One region of the Desulfitobacterium dichloroeliminans LMG P-21439 genome, then DNA from elsewhere that is predicted to be linked to it. Evidence: predicted binding sites of a transcription regulator. Region 1 holds the regulator's gene; the other holds the start of a gene.
The links. The regulator HrcA, encoded in region 1, represses chaperone genes, less so after heat shock. The targets are predictions, from matches to a motif close to TGTTAGCACTCNNNNNNNNNGAGTGCTAACA.
Positions count from the first base shown of each region.

Region 2: the regulator HrcA is predicted to act here: its motif matches at 2,363-2,393, upstream of groES (co-chaperone GroES).

Region 1 covers NC_019903.1:3,059,690-3,063,905, forward strand. Annotated here, with positions in the region: gene dnaK (molecular chaperone DnaK) at 1-535, opposite strand, end outside; gene grpE (nucleotide exchange factor GrpE) at 561-1,196, opposite strand; gene hrcA (heat-inducible transcriptional repressor HrcA) at 1,214-2,251, opposite strand; gene hemW (radical SAM family heme chaperone HemW) at 2,390-3,520, opposite strand; gene lepA (translation elongation factor 4) at 3,716-4,216, opposite strand, start outside.
Region 2 covers NC_019903.1:1,221,966-1,226,181, forward strand. Annotated here, with positions in the region: gene moaC (cyclic pyranopterin monophosphate synthase MoaC) at 1-166, shown strand, start outside; gene DESDI_RS05745 (MOSC domain-containing protein) at 203-643, shown strand; gene DESDI_RS05750 (MogA/MoaB family molybdenum cofactor biosynthesis protein) at 637-1,134, shown strand; gene DESDI_RS05755 (NYN domain-containing protein) at 1,264-2,085, shown strand; gene groES (co-chaperone GroES) at 2,434-2,718, shown strand; gene groL (chaperonin GroEL) at 2,818-4,216, shown strand, end outside.

The DNA of each region.
Region 1 (4,216 bases):
CCGAAACATCGAAGGTTCCACCGCCTAAGTCGAAAACCAAAACGGTTTGATCCTCTTGCTTATCTAAGCCATAGGCCAAAGCTGCTGCTGTGGGTTCGTTAATAATCCGCTTAACTTCCAAACCAGCGATGGTTCCGGCATCTTTAGTCGCTTGACGCTGAGCATCAGTGAAGTACGCAGGTACAGTGATGACTGCCTCAGTAACGGTTTGCCCTAGATAAGCTTCAGCATCAGTTTTAAGTTTGCCTAAAATCATTGCCGAAATTTCTTGGGGTGAGTAGTTCTTATCATCGATCTTCACTTTGAAATCGGTACCCATATGCCGTTTCACGGAGAGTACTGTTTTATCTGCATTAGAAACCGCCTGCCGTTTGGCCACTTGGCCGACTAAGCGTTCGCCTGTTTTGGAAAACCCTACCACGGAGGGTGTCGTGCGATTACCTTCTGCGTTCGTAATAACGACCGCTTCGCCGCCTTCCATAACTGCTACGCAGGAGTTTGTGGTCCCTAAATCAATACCTATCACTTTACCCATATTAAATACTTCCTCCTTATTACACCTAACAGGAAACTTTAACCATGCTAGGGCGTATTACTTTTTCTTTAAGATAATATCCTTTTTGTAATTCTTCAACAACCGTATTTTCCGGATACTCATCTGACTCCACTTGAAGCACCGCTTCATGCATATTGGGATCAAAAGGTTGCCCTACAGCTTCAATAGCCGCCAGCCCTTCTTTGGCTAGGGTCGTTTGCATCTGCTTGAAGATCATGTCGACCCCCTGAGCAAAGGACATGAAATCTTGATTGGTTTTAGAGGCCAGAAGAGCTCTTTCGAAATTATCCAGCACCGGAAGTAGTCCTTCGACGACACGCTCAGAGGCATATTTTAAGTAGTCATCCTTTTCCTTTACTGTCCGCTTACGATAATTGTCAAAATCAGCTTGCAGGCGTTGCAAATGTGCATAATACTCATCGGCTTGATTCTTGCTTTGCTCAAGTGCAGCTTGCAGAGTAAGTACTCTTTCCTCTAAAGATACATCTTGATTCCCGGAAGACTTCCTGCCCTCAGCCTCACTCTCCCCCAGAATTTCTTCGACAGTATCCGTTAGATTTTCAGATTGGTCTTGTCTGCCTTCTTTGTTTTCCCATCCAGACTGAGCTGATGGAGGGGTTTTCCCGCCCCAATTCACCATGATTGAAACCACCTCTCCTATTTCCTTCGTCGCTTGGTAAGAAGCTCAGTGAGCGTTCTTGTCATGTATTCCACCATCGCCATCGACTTACCATAATCCATTCGTGTGGGTCCGATAAGTCCAATCGTACCCAACGGTTCACCTTCAACACAATAAATCCCAGTAATCACGCTGCAATCTTTAAGTTCCTTCATGATATTCTCGCCACCGATGGTAACCGTGATACCCTCGAGCTTCGGACGCAAAAACTGCTTAATCTGATCTCCCTCTTCGAAAACTTGAAAAAGATTTTTGATCTTTTCAACATCCTGGAATTCAGGCTGGTTTAGCATGTTGAGTGTTCCGCCAAGATAAACTTTATTGGTCTCTTTAGGTTTGCTGTCTAAAATAGCAGTTAGGAGTTCTAAGGCATGATCAATAAGATAACGCTGACGTGATAGTTCGCTGTAGATTTCATGCAGGAAATCCCGTTTTACTTCAGTCATGGAATGTCCCCGCATCTTATGATTAAACACGTTCGCGATTCTTTGTAGTTCCTCAGCAGTTACATTTTCTCCAATCTCAACAATCTGATTCTCAACCACTCCATTTTCCTTGACAACGACCATAATGGCCTTGCCTGACTGATAAGGAAGGAAGTGCATTTGGTTAAATACACTGTTACCTTTGTCTGGCCCTACGACAATACTGGTCAAATGGGTAAGCTCAGAGAGAAGTTTGCTGGAATGAGAAATGACGCTTTGAATCTCGGCGATCCGCTGAGTGGTCTCCCTTTCGATAACTTCCTTTTCGTCCTCAGAAACCTTGGTCTTTTCCATCAGGCAATCCACATAGTAACGATAACCAGCATCCGATGGAATACGACCCGATGAGGTATGGGGCTGTTCAATCAATCCCAAATCTTCTATATCGGACATTTCATTACGAATCGTGGCCGGCGAGATACCTAAGTCAAACTTCCGGGCGATTGTCCTGGAGCCGACTGGCTCAGCTGTATTGACATAATCCTGAACAATGGCTCTCAGGATTTTTTTCTTTCGCTCATCCATTTGCATACTCATAACCGCCCTTCCACGTTCGTTTCGTTGTTAGCACTCAACCTTAATGAGTGCTAACGATTTATGATATTATAGTACCGCTCACTTTCGCGATTGTCAAGTATCTGACAACCTATAAAGTGATTCTTTGCTGACTTATACAAATTCTTGCAGCACCGAATTCGCCACAAACCAGAACTCTGGATTCATTTTGAGAAATTTTCCTTCCTCAACACGTAGTACGCCACGGTTTATATAACGTTCTAAAGCTGTGGGATAAAGTTCAAAAAGATCAACGCGAAACTCTTTTTTAAAATTCTCCAGATTGATCCCTTCGGCAAGACGCAGTCCTAAAATGATCCGTTCTGATCTTTGCTGATCGTTCGTCAGACTTTCATCTTCCAAACTATCGATAGGCAAATCTTCTCGATTAAGCTTTTCCCGATACAAAGCCAAATCCTCACAATTTTTCCGGCGACGATTCTTCAGGCAAGACACCGCACCGGGACCAAGGCCGAGGTACTCTTCCCCATGCCAATAACCAAGATTATGTCGGCATTCATGGCCCGGCAAGGCATAATTTGAAGTTTCATAGTGGAGGTATCCCGCCTTGGTTAACATTTCTTGCCCTAATTCATACATTTCTGCTTGGGCATCATCTCCCGGCAGGTCCTTCAGCAAATCTGTGTCTAATTCCAGAGGTGTATTCTCCTCAATCATCAATCCATAGATAGACAAATGCTCTGGTTGAATTTCAATCGCCTCTGCTAAGGTCTTTTGCCAATCCTCTAAGGACTGTCCCGGCAAACCAAACATTAAATCCAGATTGAGATTATGGAATCCTGCTTCGCGAACCATCTTCACCCCATCATGGATATCCTGAGCACCATGGATTCGCCCAATGCGTTTTAGCAAAGTATCATTGAAGGATTGAACACCCAAAGATATCCGATTGATACCATGGTCCTTTAATACATGAAGCTTTCCTGCCGTTAGGGTACCGGGATTAGCTTCAATAGTTTTCTCCGCCGAAGCCGCAAAATTAAATCTTTGCTTAAGCAAGCTGAAGACGGTTTCAAGCTCTATCTCACTCAAAGCGGTAGGAGTACCACCTCCCATAAATAGGGTAGATACTTCCTCGGGAATTTCCTCTTGCCGCAAGGCAATTTCCTGATTTAGGCCTTTCAAATAGTCTTCAACTTTAGCCCTTTGCAGAGGAACAGAATAAAAGGCACAGTAGGCACATTTTCGAATACAAAAAGGGACATGGACATAAAGCGATGGCATAGTTGCACCTCTTTCTTAGGAAGGATCTGCCCATCCCATCTCAAAAATCGCCGCTAACAACAAATATACCCAATCCAAACGCATATCAACCGCACCTAAACTTTCTCCTGAATAATAAGGGAGCGAACCCCATGCTTCACTATATCGCATGATTGGTTCGCTTCAAGCTAGTCTACGTTAGTTTATGAGGGAGTCTTAATCGTCGATCTTCAGTACCGCCATAAAAGCATCCTGAGGAATCTCTACACTCCCTACTTGCTTCATCCGCTTTTTACCCTCTTTTTGTTTCTCTAAGAGTTTCCTCTTACGGGAAATGTCCCCACCATAACATTTGGCTAAGACATCTTTCCGCATGGCTTTCACACTTTCTCGCGCGATGACTTTCTGACCAATAACTGCTTGGATCGGCACTTCAAACATTTGACGGGGGATAATCTCCCGCAACTTCTCTACTAAGCGGCGACCGCGTGCATAGGATTTTTCCTTATGAACGATAAAGGAAAGGGCATCCACCAGCTCGCTATTTAGAAGAACGTCTAGCTTAACTAATTGAGCTGCTCTATAGCCCGCTAATTCATAATCCAAGGAGGCATAGCCTTTGGTCCGGGATTTTAATTGATCAAAATAATCATAAACGATCTCGCTCAAGGGCAATTCATAGACTAAGCTAACTCGGTTAGCGGAGAGATAGCTCAT
Region 2 (4,216 bases), 1.8 Mb from region 1:
AGGGGTCGAGATGGAAGCGCTTACGGCCGTTAGTGTAGCAGCTTTGACCATCTATGACATGTGCAAGGCTATCGACAAAACGATGGTCATCGGAGAGATTCGTCTTATGGAGAAGACCGGGGGCAAGAGTGGGCATTTTGTCCGTAAGGAAGAGATTGACGGTTAATATAAATTATCGAACAAAGATTTGGAGGAAATGAAAATGGCAAAAATTATTGCAGTATGCACTAGCGAGAAAAAAGGAATGCGGAAGAAGAATGTGGGCGAAGGGGTACTCAAAGTTAATTTTGGGATTGAAGGAGATGCTCACGGTGGAGATTGGCACCGTCAAGTGAGCTTATTGGCTATGGAAAGCATTAAGAAAATGCAAGATATGGGACTTGATGTAGGGCCGGGGGATTTTGCTGAAAACTTAACCACAGAGGGGATTGACTTGGTCAGCTTGCCCATTGGCACAAAAGTCAAGATTGGCGATACTAGTGTAGGGGAAGTGACTCAGATCGGGAAAGAATGCCATACTCGATGTGCTATATACTATCAAGCAGGAGACTGTGTCATGCCTAAGGAAGGAATATTCATCCGCGTTTTGGAAGGCGGACCTATTAGCGTCGGAGATGCTATTGAGGTAATGGAGCAATGCTAAGAGTAGGGATCATTACTGCTAGTGATAAAGGCTCGCAAGGACAAAGAGTGGATCTTTCTGGAGCTGTACTGAAAGATCTCGTCAAAGAGATTGACGGAGAAGCGGTTCTTTATACCATCGTGCCAGATGATCAAGAGATTTTGGCACAGACCATGAAAAAGTGGGTGGATGTGGATGGATTAGATCTTATTCTAACTACTGGGGGAACAGGTTTCTCACCTCGTGATGTTACTCCAGAAGCCACCCTTTCTATCGCTGATCGCATGGTTCCCGGGATTGCTGAAGTAATGCGATATGAAAGCTATAAGATCACTCCCAAAGCGATGTTAAGTCGGGCTGTTGCAGTCTTGCGTAAAAAAACTTTAATCATCAATATGCCAGGTTCTCCTAAAGCAGTTAAAGAGTGTTGGGTAGCCCTTGTACCTGCTTTGCCTCATGGGATCCAAATTCTAAAAGGAGAGGCTAGCGAGTGCGCAACTCCTTCCCATTAATAAGATTGAATTATCACGCATAAGAAAAAAGCAATTGATGCAATCTAAATAAATGTTTGTGCTTGTCACTCCTGTCCTAATCCTGCGTACGCTATAGTAAGCAAAAGTGGAAACGGGGGTGATTTTGTTTTGAAGGCTATTGCTTTTGTTGATTATGAAAATATATGGACTGGACTCTTTAATCAAGGGTATGAATTAACTCCTGAAATTCTCATGGAATCCCTCCAACTTTATGTTAAAAATAATAACTATATACTATCGGCTATTTATCTTTATGCTAACTTTGATCGCGAGGAATTCTGGCGGGCTCAGACTTCCTTTGAAAAAATTAATATATATACACGTCATGTTTATGGTAAGAACAGTTTTTCTAATACGTTGCTACGGCGAAATGCAGCGGATGTCGAACTCATTCTGGAAGCCCAAGAAATCCTGCTGACTCGCACCTCTGCCTTTGATGTAATCCTCCTAATGACTGGGGATGGTGATTTTTTACCTTTGGTCCGAAAAATCAAAGCCTGGGGAAAAGAGGTAAAGGTCATTGGTGCCCATGGAAACATGCATCACAATCTCCAAACGTTTAGTGATTCTGGGGATTTTTTTACTGAGACTCTTACCGAAGAAAAACGCTTCAAATATAATGCCGAGGAAGATCTTGTACAAGGAATTTTGATTCTAGCAAACCTTCAGTTAAGCATGACGTATATCGCTTCTACCAAAGCGCGGACCGCCTTATCAGAGCACTTAGGAGCAACTACGTCACAGGTGAAAGAATTGATTCGTCATGTCTTAAAAGAGGGAATTCTTCTTGAACGAGAATATGCCGACTCAAATTTAAAAATAGGAAAAACAAAGATATATCTTTTAAATCTTGAACACAGCCTTGTTCAAAATGTTATAGGTTCCTCCTTGTTAGAGATACGCAAACGCTATGAGAAGCTAAGTGTTTAAATTCATCGTGGTAAACATGAAGAGGATACTCGAATGCTAAATCGGGTGTTCTCTCTTTTTATATTTTTTACCAAATTTATGAATAAATCCCCCGGGGTCTGGTCAATATACTCTTTAGTGATTGCAAGCCGAAGGGAAGAGATTCAGTCAATTTCAGATCAGGGCAATAAGGGGTAGATAATGCGAGGGAAATGGAGATTTTCAAGCATAAATCTAGGAAAAACGCTTCTGGCAGGATTTGATTTCTTCATCAACCTTGCATATTATTATAGTATGATGTTAGCACTCAATAGGAATGAGTGCTAACAATTACAAAAATATTTAGTTCTTAAGGAGGGACTTTCTTCAATGAACATTAAACCTCTAGCAGACCGGGTAGTCATCAAAGCACTCCCCATGGAAGAAAAAACAAAAAGCGGGATCATCATGCCAGACACGGCTAAGGAAAAGCCTCAAGAAGGTGAAATCGTCGCAGTAGGACCTGGTAGAGTGGAAAAAGGAGAGCGCATTGCCTTAGATGTTAAAGTCGGTGATCGCGTTATTTATTCCAAATATGCCGGTACTGAAGTTAAGTATGACGGTCAAGAGTATCTCATTCTTAAAGAAAATGACATCTTAGCGGTAATTGGCTAACCTATATCTTGTTACTCACTTATGGACTGAAATAGTAAATGCTTACTTATAACTGACTTTATCGACTTATTTATTCAAATTGTTAGGAGGAACTTTAAAGTGGCAAAACAAATCATTTTTAATGAAGAAGCTCGCCATGCCTTAGAGCGTGGTGTCAATGCTTTGGCTGAAGCTGTTCGTATCACACTCGGACCTAAAGGCCGCAATGTTGTATTAGATAAAAAATTTGGTGCGCCCCTAATTACCAATGACGGTGTAACCATCGCTCGGGAAATCGAGTTAGAAGATTCTTTTGAAAATATGGGAGCACAACTTGTCAAAGAAGTTGCGACCAAAACCAATGATGTTGCTGGGGACGGAACCACCACGGCGACTGTTTTAGCTCAAGCCATCATTCGTGAAGGACTGAAAAATGTAGCGGCTGGTGCAAATCCCATGGGGATTAAGCGCGGGATTGAGCAAGCTGTTGAATCTATCGTCAATGATATTAAAACCAATGCTAAGCCAATCGAAAGCAAAGAAGCTATTGCGCAAGTTGCTTCTATCTCTGCCGGGGATAACACAATCGGTGCTCTTATCTCCGACGCTATGGAGAAGGTCGGCAAAGACGGCGTAATCACAGTAGAAGAAGCCAAAGGAATGACCACAGAATTGCAAGTTGTTGAAGGTATGCAATTTGACCGTGGCTATATCTCCGCATACATGATTACAGATACTGACAAGATGGAAGCTATTTTAAATGATCCTTTCATCTTAATCACCGATAAAAAGATTGGCGCCATTGCCGATATTCTCCCCGTTCTTGAGAAAGTCGTTCAAGCTGGCCGTCAATTAGTGATTATTGCAGAAGATATCGAAGGTGAAGCATTAGCAACCCTCGTACTGAATAAACTTCGCGGTACCTTTACCTGCGTTGCCGTAAAAGCGCCTGGTTTCGGTGATCGCCGCAAAGCAATGCTAGAAGATATCGCCGTTCTTACTGGCGGTACAGTTATCACCGAAGATCTTGGGTTGAAATTGGAAAACACCACCGTCGAAATGTTGGGACGTGCTCGCCAAGTTCGTGTTACGAAAGAAGAAACTACAATTGTTGAAGGAACTGGTTCCCAAGACAATATTAAAGGGCGAGTGGAAGCCCTTAAAAAACAAATCGATGAAACTACTTCTGATTTCGATCGAGAAAAACTTCAAGAACGTCTGGCTAAATTAGCTGGTGGCGTTGCAGTAATCCAAGTCGGTGCTGCTACTGAAGTTGAAATGAAAGAAAAGAAACTCCGCATTGAAGATGCTTTAGCTGCTACACGCGCCGCAGTTGAAGAAGGAATCGTCTCTGGCGGCGGTACTGCTTTAGTGGATGCGGCTCAAGCTCTGGACAGCTTCCAATTGGTAGGAGATGAAAAGACCGGTGTCGCCATCGTTCGTCGAGCCCTTGAGGAACCTCTCCGTCAAATAGCTAACAATGCAGGTTTCGAAGGTTCGATTGTCGTTGAGAAAGTTC